4 regions of the Pseudomonas sp. S3_B08 genome follow, and region 3 is predicted to be linked to each of the others. Evidence: predicted binding sites of a transcription regulator. Region 3 holds the regulator's gene; each other region holds the start of a gene.
What was found. The regulator FliA, encoded in region 3, starts transcription of late flagellar genes. The targets are predictions, from matches to a motif close to CTAAAGTTTNNNNNNNNNNNGCCGNTAA.

Region 1 (3,302 bases), 1.5 Mb from region 3:
GCAGACACTGCGCCACCGAGTACACCGCGCATTGTGCGCCGGGCAGGACAATCACCTGATCAGGATCAACCCGTTGACCACTGCGCTGGCGATGACGCTCGGCAATCAGCCTGCGCAGCTCAAACCGCCCACGCACATCGGCGTAATGGGTATCACCGGCCAACAGGCTATCGATCGCGCCATGGACGATCGGCAACGGCGTATCGAAATCCGGATCGCCGACGCTCAACAACAAAACATCAACGCCCTCGGCGCGCAGTTCCAGCGCTCGGTCGTGAATCTGCCAGGCAGCGGCACCCTCCCCGGCGATTCGTTGGGTCAAGGCTGAATAGCGCATGTACGTCTCCTGTTAGCGCGGTTTCCAGCCTTCACCGTATCTCAAATCACGAAACGCGCCACCATGGCGTTCAAATCCACTGCCAGTCGCGACAGTTCGTGGGTCGCGGCGCTGGTCTGGTTGGCGCCGGCGGCCGATTGCGTGGCGAGGTCGCGGATGTTGACCAGATTGCGATCGACTTCGCGGGAGACTTGCGCCTGCTCTTCCGAAGCGCTGGCGATAACCAGGTTGCGTTCGTTGATCTGGTGAATCGATTGCGTGATCTGCTCCAGTGCCACGCCAGCCGCGCGGGCCATTTCCAGAGTGGACTGGGTACGCTGGTTGCTTTGCTGCATCGAGGAGACCGCTTCACCGGTGCCGTTCTGGATGCCGGCAACCATTTTCTCGATTTCCTGGGTCGACTGCGCGGTGCGATGGGCCAAGGCTCGCACTTCATCAGCCACCACGGCAAAGCCACGGCCAGCCTCGCCGGCACGCGCGGCTTCAATCGCAGCGTTGAGCGCCAGCAAGTTGGTCTGCTCAGCGATGGCGCGAATCACGTCCAGCACCTTGCCAATGTCACGACCTTGCGCGGCGAGGCCTTCGATCATCTGCGCGGTGTTCTGCACGTCGTGAGTCATGGTCTGGATCGCGTCGACGGTTTTCACCACCTGATCACGACCTTCGCGGGCGGCGTGGGTCGACTGGTTTGACGCTTCGGAAGTCGACACGGCGTTGCGCGCCACCTCTTCCACCGCAGCGGTCATCTCGTTGACGGCCGTGGCGGCCTGTTCGATTTCATTGTTCTGCTGCTGCAGCCCGCGCGACGCTTCTTCAGTGACGGCGCTGAGTTCTTCGGCAGCGGCGCCCAGTTGCGTGGCGGAACCGGCGATCTGCTCGATGGTTTTGCGCAGGTTGGACTGCATCGCTGCCAAGGCTTCAAGCAAGCGCGCCGGTTCGTCCTTGCCGTCGACTTCGATGGCTTTGCTGAGGTCGCCGTCGGCAATGGTTTGCGCAGCGAGCACGGCGCGGTTGAGTGGTGTGACGATGCTGCGGGTCAGCAACCAGGCAAGCAACACGGTGGCCAGCGCCGCGATGACGGCGACGATAATGATCCCGGTGATGGCGCTGTCATAGTTTTCACCGGCCTTAATGGCCGCCGCTCTGGCCCCGGCGGTATTCATGCCGATCAGCTTGTTGAGCTGCTCGCCCATCTGATCGGTGCCTTCCTTGATGCGGGTGTTGATCAAGGCACGCATTGCTTCCAGATCGCCCTGGCGCGACAGCTCAAGCATCCGGTTCTGCGCTTGCAGATAGTTATCGAGGGTGGTCGAAAACGTCTGGAAAACTGCGTGCTCTTCAGGACCTGCCGGCAACGCAGCATAGCTGGCCTGAGCTTTGCGCACCTTGTCGACCAGCACCGCGATGCGGGTTTCTGCCTCTTGCAGGCTGGCCGGTTCGCGATTGACCAGCACACGGAACGAGAGAATGCGCATGCGCAGGACGTTTTCCGTGACCACGCTGAGGTGGGTCACGCTTGGCAATTGGTTGGTGTCCATGTCGACCGACGCCTGACGAATGACCGTCATGCGGCTGACGGCGAATACGCCGAGGACAATCACCAGCAAGGCGATAAAGGCAAAACCGAGGAAAGCACGGGGCGCGATATTCAGGTTACGCAGGGACATGGTCGGACTCTCGAAAGAAAGAAACTGCGAGCGTCCATGCCGTGAGCACTGGCCCATAGCGGGCGACAGTCCGGCGGCACTGAGTTGTGGTTTTGTGTGCGCCTGACCGTTGTATCGGCCAGGCTTGAGGAAGGTTTCGGGTCTGCGGTAAATATTTTTCAGGACGTGGCAACAATCAAAAACTGCTCCGCTGCCCTTGGTAGGAGCTGTCGAGTGCAACGAGGCTGCGATCTTTTGATCCTGCTTTTAAAAGTCAAAAGATCGCAGCCTCGTTGCACTCGACAGCTCCTACATAGGCAAGCCGATCAGCGTTGGGCGGCGAGTTGCCAGACCCGAGCAATATCGGTGGCGCGTTCACGCAGCAGGCGCGGTGCTTCGGCGCAGGCTTGTTCGAGTGTCATCGGTCCGCTGGTCACGGCGAAAGCGGCGTCGATGCCGTGTTGATAGAGCTCCTGATAGCCCTCGCCCAAGGTCCCGGCAATCACGATCACCGGCACAGCGTGTTGTTTGGCAACTCGCGCAACACCGAACGGCGTTTTGCCGCGAAGGGTTTGCGCATCGAAGCGGCCTTCTCCGGTAATCACCAGATCCGCACCTCTGACCGCGTCAGCGAGCCCGACCAGTTCCGCTACCACCTCGACGCCCGCCTGAAACTGCGCACCGAGAAAAGCCTTGGCAGCAAACCCCAGACCACCCGCCGCGCCGCTGCCCGGTTCATCGCGCACGTCCCTGCCCAATGCTTGCGCGCAGAGTTTGGCAAAGTGCCCCAGCGCCTGATCAAGTTGCTCAACCTGCGCAGGCGACGCGCCCTTCTGAGGGCCGAAAATGGCCGAGGCGCCGTGGGGGCCGCAGAGCGGATTATTGACGTCGGCGGCGATGTCGAAACGCACATCGGCCAGACGTCGATCAAACCCACTCAGGTCCAATCGCGCCAGTTGCGCCAAGGCCAGGCCGCCGGGCACCAGCGACTGATTCTGCGCATCCAGCAACTTCACCCCCAGCGCCTGCATCGCCCCGGCGCCGGCGTCATTGGTCGCGCTGCCGCCAATCGCCAGAATCACCCGTTGCGCGCCGGCATCCAGCGCTGCACGAATCAATTCACCTGTGCCAAAGGTGCTGCTGATGCAGGCATCGCGCTGTCCCGGCGGGACCAGTTGCAGACCGCTGGCCTCGGCCATTTCGATGATCGCGGTGTGGTTGTGCGGCAGCCAGCCCCATGCGGCTTCGACCGGCGCGCCCAGTGGACCGCGCACGCGGGTGCGGCGTAACTCACCTTCGCAGGCTGCAAGAATCGACTC
Region 2 (3,302 bases), 1.2 Mb from region 3:
CCGCGACCAGGGCACGGCGAGCCGCGTTGGCGCGGTTGGCCGAAAGCTCCCAGTTGCCGTAGTCGCCAGTGCCAATGTACGGCTTGGCGTCGGTGTGGCCGCTGATGCTGATCTTGTTCGGCACCGCTTTGATGGTGTCGGCCATGGCCAGCAGGATGTCTTCGAAGTACGGTTTCAGGCGTGCGGAACCTGAGTCGAACATCGGCCGGTTCTCGGCGTCCATGATCTGGATGCGCAAGCCGTTCGGGGTGATTTCGAAGAGGATCTGATCCTTGAACTTCTGCAGTTGCGGGTTCTCGTCGACCTTGTTCTGCAGTTCTTGCAGGAGCAGTTCGAGACGCTCCTTCTCGACCTGCTCGGCCATGCCTTCAACCTGATCGGTGTCGACCGTGACCTTGTCCGGTTGCGGTTGCGACTTCACTTCCGGGTTGAGGGTGTTTTCCGGCGCCAGGGTCGGTGTACCGCCGAGGTCGATGATGTACGGCGTGCCGCTTTCGGAGAAGCCGACCGGGTCCTTGAAATAACCGGCGATGGCGATCTTCTGTTCCGGCGTAGCGGTGGACAGCAGCCACAGCACCAGAAAGAACGCCATCATCGCCGTGGCGAAGTCGGCGAAAGCGATTTTCCACGCCCCGCCGTGGTGCCCGGCGGCAATGCGCTTGACGCGCTTGACGATGATCGGCTGATTATTTTCCATGACTTAGCGACCGCGAACCGCTTGTTCCAGCTCGGCGAAGCTCGGACGGTGCGCCGGGTACAGAACCTTGCGTCCGAACTCGACCGCCAGCGACGGCGGCATGCCGGACGCCGAAGCCACCAGCGAGGCCTTGATGGCTTCGTAGACGTTGAGCTCTTCCTTGGCATCGTGGGCCGGGGAATGCGCCAGCGGACCGAAGAAACCGTAGGCCGCGAGAATACCGAAGAAGGTACCGACCAGTGCCGCACCCACGTGCAGACCGATCGACGCCTGGTCGCCCTCGCCCAACGAAGCCATGGTCACCACGATACCGAGTACCGCCGCAACGATACCGAAACCGGGCATGCCGTCGGCGATGCCGTTGACCGCGTGCGATGGGTGCTCGAGGTCTTCCTTGAGGCTGTACAGTTCCATGTCGAACAGGCCTTCCAGTTCGTGCGGAGCCATGTTGCCGGAGGACATGATGCGCAGGTAGTCGCAGACGAACGCGGTCATGCGTTCATCCTTGAGCACCGCCGGGTACTTGGCGAAGATCGGGCTCGCGGCGGCATCTTCAATGTCGCCTTCGATCGCCATCATGCCTTCGCGGCGGCTCTTGTTGAGGATCTCGTAGATCAGCCCGAGCACTTCCAGATAGAAAGTGTGAGTGAAGCGCGAACCGAACATGCTCAGGGATTTCTTGAGCACGTGCATCGTCATGTAACCGGGGTTGGCCTGGAGAAATGCGCCGAGGGCCGCACCGCCGATGATCATCACCTCGAAGGGCTGGATCAGAGCGGCAATCTTGCCGTGGGAGAGCACGTATCCGCCGAGCACGCTCGCGAATACGACGATGATGCCGATAATTTTAGCCATAGGTAGAAGGTACTTGTTTAAGTCGGGTTCAAGGTCATATTCGGAAGTTAAAAAATCTCTTCTTCTACTTATCGGCAAAACTGCGCCAGACTATAGCCAGTTCAGGCGAAAAGCCAATTTAGCCCATGCCGGGCGCGTCTACAGTCAGTGAAGATCTCGTCCAGACATGGCTAATGAAACGAACATTCCATCGGTAATACCGACCACGCTCCAGGCTTGGGTCAAGCTGCTCGACAGCGTCCGCCTGCCCGTACCACAAGAGGCTCACGACAAAGTCTGCCGGGCGATCCGCGACAATCGCAGCTCGCTGCGCGACATCGCCGATCTGATGCAGGACAGCCCGGCGCTGGCCTTGAGCGTCATCCGTGAGGCGAATCGTCACACCCACGGCACCATGGCCGCGCCGGCGGAAAATCTTGAGGTGGCAATCAATCGCCTGGGCCTTGCCCGCACCGAAGAATTGCTCGCGCGCCTGCCCGCCGAACCGCACCGGCAAATCCCCAAGGCTTTGCGCCAATTGCAACTGATCAGCCAACACGCGACACAACAGGCCAACGGTTTTTTTGCCAGTCGCCTCGCGCGGCTGTGGCAGGACATTCATTGGGGCAGCTTGCTGTTTTTGTCGCCGCTGTGGCCCTTGGCACTGACGTATCCGCAGTTGCTCGAGGAGTGGGAACTGCGCGTGATCCACAAGGGCGAGTCGGCACGTGTGGTCGAAAAGCAATTGTTCGGCGTGCGCCTGTTGAAGATCGCCGAGGCACTGGTCCACGCCTGGCATCTGCCGATCTGGGTCGAGCAAGGCTACAAATTGCTGCTCAGCGAACAACGCGAACTGGTCAAAGTGCTGCGCATCGCCCGCGACAGTGAACACCCGCTGCGCCAGCAGAATCGCCTCGACGATGACCCGACATTGCGCCGCTGGCTCAACCAGCCGGCGAATACCGTGCTGCTGGCCAATGGGCTGGCGCTGTCGGCGCAACAGGCCTGGGACAGTCCGCACAGCAAGCGCTGGCAGTACCTGACCAGCCTCTATCTGCAGATTTCCATGGACGAAGTGCAGCAACAGTTGCACCAGCAAGCGGCGAACAGCGCGCGTCAGCATGCGATGCCCGATTTGTGGCACCCGGCGGTTTCGCTGATCTGGCCGTGGGGCACTCGTCGCTTGCCGGCCGGCATGCTCCCGGCAGCAGCGCCGAATGCGGATGACTTGGGCCAGTGGCGTCGGCAATGCGCCGAACTGCTCGCCGAACCCAGCCGCTTCACCAATGCCATGAGCCTGACCGTCGCCGCTCGCGAGGCACTGGTGGCCAGCGGCATGCGCCGGGTGATGATTCTGATGGCCGACCGCACGCACTCGACCCTGCGCGTACACCAGACCGCCGGTTTGCCGAAGGATGCGGCGGCGCTGAGTTTTGTCGTCAGCCAGAGCAAAGTCCTGCAGCGCCTGCTCGCTCAGCAGGCGCAGGTGCGGATTACGCCGGAGAACAACGCACAATTCTCGGCCTTGTTACCGGCGAGCCTGCGCACGCTGTTTCGTGGCGAACATCTGTTTCTGCGTTCATTGGTCAACAATGGTCGGGTGATCATGATCGTCGTTGCCGATCAGGGCGGCGGCCCCTTCGCCGACATCACTGTGCAAGCCTTCGGCAAAACCGCGCAGTGCATCGAAAAAGCCCTGCACAGCTTTAGCAGCCGTGGCCAATGAGCCTGCGCTACAATCCTCCCCTTTGTGCTCTGGAGACCTCACATG
Region 3 (3,302 bases):
TCGCGTACCTGACCGATGGCCCACGGATTCCGGATGATCTGCATCTGCCGCGTCGTCATCAATTGGTCAGCCGCGCCGTCAGCGTGCAAATGCAGGAAGAACCCAGCGAAGAAGCCATGGCTGACATGTTCGCTGATATCTATCACAGCCCGACCAAGCAGGTTGGCTGAGGTAATCATGAACAGTTTTTGTACCTACATCGATGGTCTGCCACGCATTGTTCCGATCAGGAACGCGCAGCCAGTAATGTGGCCTCCGTCTATGCAAGACAAGGTAAAGAAATAACATGGGCAGCATGCATCCCGTACAGGTGATCGCGGTGACCGGCGGCAAAGGTGGCGTCGGCAAGACTAACGTGTCAGTGAACTTGTCGCTGGCGCTGGCAGAGCTTGGCCGTCGGGTCATGCTGCTGGACGCCGACCTGGGCCTGGCGAACGTCGACGTTCTGCTGGGGCTGACACCCAAGCGCACACTGGCCGACGTTATCGAAGGCCGTTGCGAACTGCGCGACGTGCTGTTGCAAGGCCCGGGCGGGATTCGCATCGTGCCGGCGGCCTCCGGCACGCAGAGCATGGTGCACCTGAGCCCGGCGCAACATGCCGGCCTGATCCAGGCGTTCAGCGACATCGGCGACAATCTCGACGTGCTGGTGATCGACACCGCTGCGGGTATTGGTGACTCGGTAGTCAGTTTCGTTCGTGCCGCGCAAGAGGTGTTGCTGGTGGTCTGCGACGAGCCGACTTCGATCACCGACGCTTACGCGCTGATCAAGTTGCTCAACCGCGACTACGGCATGAACCGCTTCCGCGTGCTGGCCAACATGGCGCAGAGCCCGCAAGAAGGGCGCAACCTGTTCGCCAAGTTGACCAAGGTCACGGATCGCTTCCTCGACGTCGCCCTACAATACGTCGGCGCCGTGCCATACGACGAAAGCGTGCGCAAGGCAGTGCAGAAGCAGCGCGCCGTCTACGAAGCCTTTCCCCGTTCCAAGTGCGCACTGGCCTTCAAAGCCATCGCCCAGAAGGTCGATACCTGGCCGCTGCCCGCCAACCCGCGCGGGCATCTGGAATTTTTCGTCGAGCGTCTCGTGCAGCAAACCGCAGGGCCTGTGATATGACCGCCAGTGGCATGAATCTTTACAAAAAGTCGGCGCGTGACGCGCAATACGAATTGATCGAGCGTTACGCGCCACTGGTCAAGCGCATTGCCTATCACTTGCTGGCGCGCCTGCCGGCCAGCGTGCAGGTCGAAGACCTGATCCAGGCCGGGATGATCGGTTTGCTGGAAGTCTCGACCAAATACGACGCCAGCAAAGGCGCCAGTTTCGAAACGTACGCGGGCATTCGAATCCGCGGCGCGATGCTCGATGAAGTGCGCAAAGGGGATTGGGCGCCACGCTCGGTTCACCGTAATACCAGGATGGTCAGCGACGCGATTCGCTCGATTGAAGCTAAAACCGGCCGTGACGCTAAAGATCACGAGGTTGCGGCCGAACTCCAATTGAGTCTCGACGATTACTACGGGATTCTGAATGACACCTTGGGCAGTCGCCTGTTCAGTTTCGACGACCTGTTGCAGGACGGCGAACACGAAGGGCTGCACGAGGATGGCGCCAGTGCTCATATGGAGCCGTCACGCGATCTGGAAGATGAACGCTTTCAGGCGGCGCTGGCGGACGCGATTGCCAATTTGCCGGAGCGTGAGCGACTGGTGTTGGCGCTGTACTACGACGAAGAGCTGAACCTCAAGGAAATCGGTGAAGTCCTTGGCGTCAGTGAATCGCGGGTCAGCCAGTTACACAGCCAGTGCGCGGCCCGTCTGCGGGGGCGTTTGGGGGAGTGGCGAGCGCGCTGAAGGCAGTGTGGGGACACTGCGAAACGAGGCTGGTGCGGTGATGAACGGCGCCGGTCTCGATCCGTTGTGCTCCAGACAAACTTTAAGTGCTGCGCCGATTGATTGAAGTGGCGCGTCCAGGTGCTGGGCGCGTTTAAGACTGCTTGGAGGTCGAATTGAACAAAGACATGAAAATCCTCATCGTTGATGACTTCTCAACGATGCGGCGGATCATCAAGAACCTGCTGCGCGATCTTGGGTTCACCAACACCGTCGAGGCCGACGATGGCACCACTGCCATTCCGGTGCTCAACAGCGGCAGCATCGACTTTCTGGTAACGGACTGGAACATGCCGGGCATGACCGGTATCGACCTGCTGCGTCACGTGCGCGCCGATGAAAAACTCAAGCACCTCCCGGTGTTGATGGTGACTGCTGAAGCCAAGCGCGAGCAGATCATCGAGGCCGCTCAGGCCGGTGTGAACGGTTACGTAGTCAAACCTTTCACGGCTCAGGCGTTGAAAGACAAAATCGAGAAGATTTTCGAACGCATCGGCTGATGAATGCGCGGGGGAGCTATGGAGCATAACGAATCATCACAGGGCGATTTCGAATCGACCCTGAAAAAACACGCGGTCGAACTGGTCGAGAGCCTTGAAAAAGGCAAGTTCGGCGACGCGGTGCAACTGATCCATGAGCTCAATCAGACCCGTGACCGCGGCCTGTATCAGGAAGTGGGCAAGCTCACACGTGAACTGCACAGTGCGATCGTCAATTTCCAGATCGATCCGCACATGCCGCAGGCCGAGGAAGTGTCGCAAATCACCGACGCCACCGAACGCCTGGGCTATGTGGTCAAGCTGACGGAAGCCGCGGCCAACCGCACCATGGATCTGGTGGAAAGCGCCACCCCGGTGGTCAACAGTCTGGCTGATGAAGCGCAGACGTTGAGCGCCGATTGGGGCCGCTTCATGCGTCGCGAGGTCGGGGCTGAAGAGTTCCGTGAACTGGCGCGCCGGGTCGACGGTTTTCTGTCACGCAGCAGCACGGACAACCGTGCGGTGTCGAGCAACCTCAACGACATCCTGCTGGCTCAGGATTACCAGGACCTCACAGGTCAAGTGATCAAGCGTGTGACCCAACTGGTCACCGAAGTCGAAAGCAATCTGCTCAAACTCGTGCTCATGGCCAGTCAGGTCGACCGCTTTGCGGGCATCGAACATGACCGCGCCGCAATGCTTGCTGAAAAAGATCCACAAAAACATCTCTCGCAGGGTGAAGGTCCGCAGATTCATGCCGATAAACGAGAAGACGTTGTGTCCGGTCAGGACGATGTGGACGATTTGTTATCCAGCCTTGGATTCTAGAGTTTCGGAATTCGGGTTTTTTGGGTTTTTAGACCTGTAGGAGCACCCCATTAATGAGCTTCGGCGCCGATGAAGAGATCCTTCAGGATTTCCTGGTTGAGG
Region 4 (3,302 bases), 2.9 Mb from region 3:
TCGGTGTCGTAGCGCGCCGAGTGCGCCTCACGACCGTCGAAATCGATGCCAGCGGCCTGACAGGCTTTCGCCAGCACGGTCTGACCGTACGCCAGACCCGCCAGGGTCGCGGTGTCGAAACTGGAGAACGGGTGGAACGGGTTGCGCTTCATGTCCAGCCGCGCGACTGCGGCGTTGAGAAAGCCCAGATCGAAGCTGCTGTTGTGCCCGACCAGAATCGCCCGTTTGCAACCGTTGGCTTTGAGGGCCTTGCGGATGCCACGGAAAATATCGGTCAGCGCGGTTTCTTCACTGACGGCCATGCGCAGCGGATGATCAAGCTTGATCCCGGTGAACTCCAGCGCTGCCGCTTCAACGTTCGCACCTTCGAATGGCTCGACGCGGAAGAAGTAGGTGTGATCCGGGTAGACGAAACCCTTTTCATCCATGGCGATGGTGGTCGCGGCAATCTCCAGCAGGGCATCGGTGGCTGCGTTGAAGCCACCGGTTTCTACGTCGACGACAACCGGCAGGTAGCCGCGAAAACGCGCTGCCATCGGGTGACGGGAACCGCCGCCACCACCTTGACCGTCCAGCTCATCGTCGAAATGCTCTTCACTCACGCGTGTTCCTCCAGCAGGCGCCAGCGCAGTTTTTCACCGGCGCGCAGCGGGATAACGGTCAGCTCGCCAAATGGCAGGCTGGTCGGGGCGGTCCATTCTTCGCGAACCAGGGTGATGCGATCGGTGTTTGCCGGCAGGCCGTAGAAACGCGGGCCGTTGAGGCTGGCGAAGGCTTCGAGCTTGTCCAGCGCATTACGCTGTTCAAACGATTCGGCATACATCTCGATGGCGGCGTAGGCGGTGTAGCAACCGGCGCAACCGCAGGCGGCTTCCTTGGCGTGCTGGGCGTGGGGCGCCGAGTCGGTGCCGAGGAAGAACTTGGCGCTGCCGCTGGTGGCGGCATCGAGCAAGGCTTCCTGATGGGTGTTGCGCTTGAGGATCGGCAAGCAATAGAAGTGTGGCCGAATCCCGCCCACCAGCATGTGGTTACGGTTGTACAACAGGTGGTGCGCGGTGATGGTCGCGCCGACGTTGGCCGAAGCCTCGTTGACGAATTGCACGGCGTCACCGGTGGTGATGTGCTCGAACACCACTTTCAGCGTCGGGAAACGCTCGACCACGCGGCGCATGTGCTCGTCGATGAAAATCTTTTCGCGGTCGAATACATCGACGTCGCCACGGGTGACTTCACCGTGGATCAACAGCGGCATGCCGACTTCGGCCATGGCTTCCAGCGCCGGGAAGATCTTGTCGATGCTGGTCACGCCGGAATCGGAATTGGTGGTCGCGCCGGCCGGGTAAAGCTTGGCGGCGTAGACGAAACCGCTGGCCTTGGCCTGACGAATTTCTTCCGGTTGGGTGCGGTCGGTGAGGTACAGCACCATCAACGGCTCGAACTGACTGCCGGCCGGGCGGGCAGCGAGAATGCGCTGACGATAGCCGTCGGCTTCAGCGGCGTTGCGCACCGGCGGTACCAGGTTCGGCATGATGATCGCGCGCCCGAAGGTGCGGGCCACATCGGCAACGGTATTGGTCAACACGGCACCATCGCGAAGATGAATGTGCCAGTCGTCGGGACGCAGCAGGGTCAGGCGGTCGGACATGAGGGGATTCCAGGCGGGTCAAACTGAGGCGAATGCTACCGGAAAAGACTCTTGCAGGCACCCGCTATCAAGTTTTGCCACAAGCGTCCGATATCCCGAAGGTATGCCGTAAACATTGTGTGAATCGGTGTTTGTGTTTCACAAGCCAATGGAGCCTCCCGTGCGCCAGCGTTATTTAGCCCTGCTCAGTGTGTTTGCCAGCCTTCCCGCGATGGCGCTGACTTACCAGACCCGTCTGGAGAACATTGAGTGGACGGTCGCCGGCGACCAGTTCGAATGCCGCCTGACGCAACCGATCACTGATTTCGGCTCGGGCGAATTCGTGCGCAAGGCCGGTGAGCAGGCGATCTTTCGCCTGAATGCCTACAACGCCATGCTTGGTGGCGGCTCGGCGACGTTGCTCGCTGCCGCTGCACCGTGGCAGCCGGGGCGCGGCGACATCAATCTGGGCTCGGTACGGCTGGGCAGCGGCAATGTGTTGTTCAACAGCTCGCAATCCCAGGCCGGTGGGCTGATCAGCGGTCTGCTGGACGGCCGTAGCCCGGTAGTTCGCCGTGCGTCTGGCGATGGCCGGGTGTCGGAAGTGCGTTTGTTGCCGGTGAAATTCAGCAAGGCGTTCAACGACTACCAAGGCTGCGTGGCGAAATTGCTGCCGCAGAATTTCGACCAGATCAAGCAATCGCAGATAGGCTTTCCCGGCGAAGGCGTTGAGCTGGACCCGGCTGCCAAGGCCAAGCTGCAAGTGATGCTCGAATACATGAAGGCCGACCCGACGGTGAACCACATTGACCTCGACGGCCATTCCGACAACAGCGGCAATCGTCTGACCAACCGCGAATTGTCGCGCCGCCGCGCGCTGGCGGTAGTCGATTTCTTCAAGGCCAACGGCATTCAGGAATCGCAGATCACCGTGCGTTTCCACGGCGAGCAGTATCCGATCGTGCCGAACACCAGCAAAGCCAATCGTGCGAAGAATCGCCGGGTCAATGTGAAACTGTCACGTGTGGCACCGACCACAGCCCCTGCGCCAGCGCCGCAAGCGAGTACGCCAGCCACCGCCGCAGCGACTTCCTGACTCGCCGGTCATCGTCGCGCTCTCGACAGATTCTGTCGCTTTGTCGTCTTAAGCTGTCGCGCCTCTGTAAATTATCGCGTTTGAGCGGTAGACTCCCCGGCTTTCCGTAGAACCCCGTGGAGTGATGGCATGGCGGACGTAAACAAGGTCGTTCTGGCGTATTCCGGCGGCCTGGACACTTCGGTGATCCTCAAGTGGCTGCAGGATACTTATAACTGTGAAGTGGTGACTTTCACCGCCGATCTCGGTCAAGGCGAAGAGGTCGAGCCGGCCCGCGCCAAGGCTCAGGCCATGGGCGTCAAAGAAATCTACATCGACGATCTGCGCGAAGAGTTCGTGCGTGATTTCGTGTTCCCGATGTTCCGCGCCAACACCGTTTACGAAGGCGAGTACCTGCTGGGTACTTCCATCGCCCGTCCGCTGATCGCCAAGCGCCTGATCGAAATCGCCAACGAAACCGGCGCCGACGCCATTTCCCATGGCGCCACCGGCAAGGGCAACGACCAGGTGCGCTTCGAACTGGGCGCCTACGCGCTCAAACCAGGCGTGAAAGTGATTGCCCCTTGGCGCGAGTGGGACCTG

Region 1: a site for FliA is predicted at 2,116-2,143, ahead of AB4N73_RS09490 (methyl-accepting chemotaxis protein). Genes of this name have one in related genera too.
Region 2: a site for FliA is predicted at 1,621-1,648, ahead of motA (flagellar motor stator protein MotA). Genes of this name have one in related genera too.
Region 4: a site for FliA is predicted at 1,712-1,739, ahead of AB4N73_RS15855 (flagellar protein MotY). Genes of this name have one in related genera too.

The regions. Positions count from the first base shown of each region.
Region 1 covers NZ_CP162750.1:2,082,324-2,085,625, forward strand. Annotated here, with positions in the region: gene AB4N73_RS09485 (pyridoxal phosphate-dependent aminotransferase) at 1-337, opposite strand, end outside; gene AB4N73_RS09490 (methyl-accepting chemotaxis protein) at 379-2,004, opposite strand; gene AB4N73_RS09495 (glycerate kinase) at 2,310-3,302, opposite strand, start outside.
Region 2 covers NZ_CP162750.1:5,375,321-5,378,622, reverse strand. Annotated here, with positions in the region: gene motB (flagellar motor protein MotB) at 1-697, opposite strand, end outside; gene motA (flagellar motor stator protein MotA) at 701-1,552, opposite strand; gene AB4N73_RS24270 (HDOD domain-containing protein) at 1,719-3,257, shown strand; gene rhdA (thiosulfate sulfurtransferase) at 3,300-3,302, shown strand, end outside.
Region 3 covers NZ_CP162750.1:584,258-587,559, forward strand. Annotated here, with positions in the region: gene flhF (flagellar biosynthesis protein FlhF) at 1-170, shown strand, start outside; gene fleN (flagellar synthesis regulator FleN) at 287-1,117, shown strand; gene fliA (RNA polymerase sigma factor FliA) at 1,114-1,854, shown strand; gene AB4N73_RS02760 (chemotaxis response regulator CheY) at 2,022-2,393, shown strand; gene AB4N73_RS02765 (protein phosphatase CheZ) at 2,412-3,200, shown strand; gene AB4N73_RS02770 (chemotaxis protein CheA) at 3,254-3,302, shown strand, end outside.
Region 4 covers NZ_CP162750.1:3,516,900-3,520,201, reverse strand. Annotated here, with positions in the region: gene rnt (ribonuclease T) at 1-602, opposite strand, end outside; gene pyrC (dihydroorotase) at 599-1,645, opposite strand; gene AB4N73_RS15855 (flagellar protein MotY) at 1,806-2,720, shown strand; gene AB4N73_RS15850 (argininosuccinate synthase) at 2,850-3,302, shown strand, end outside.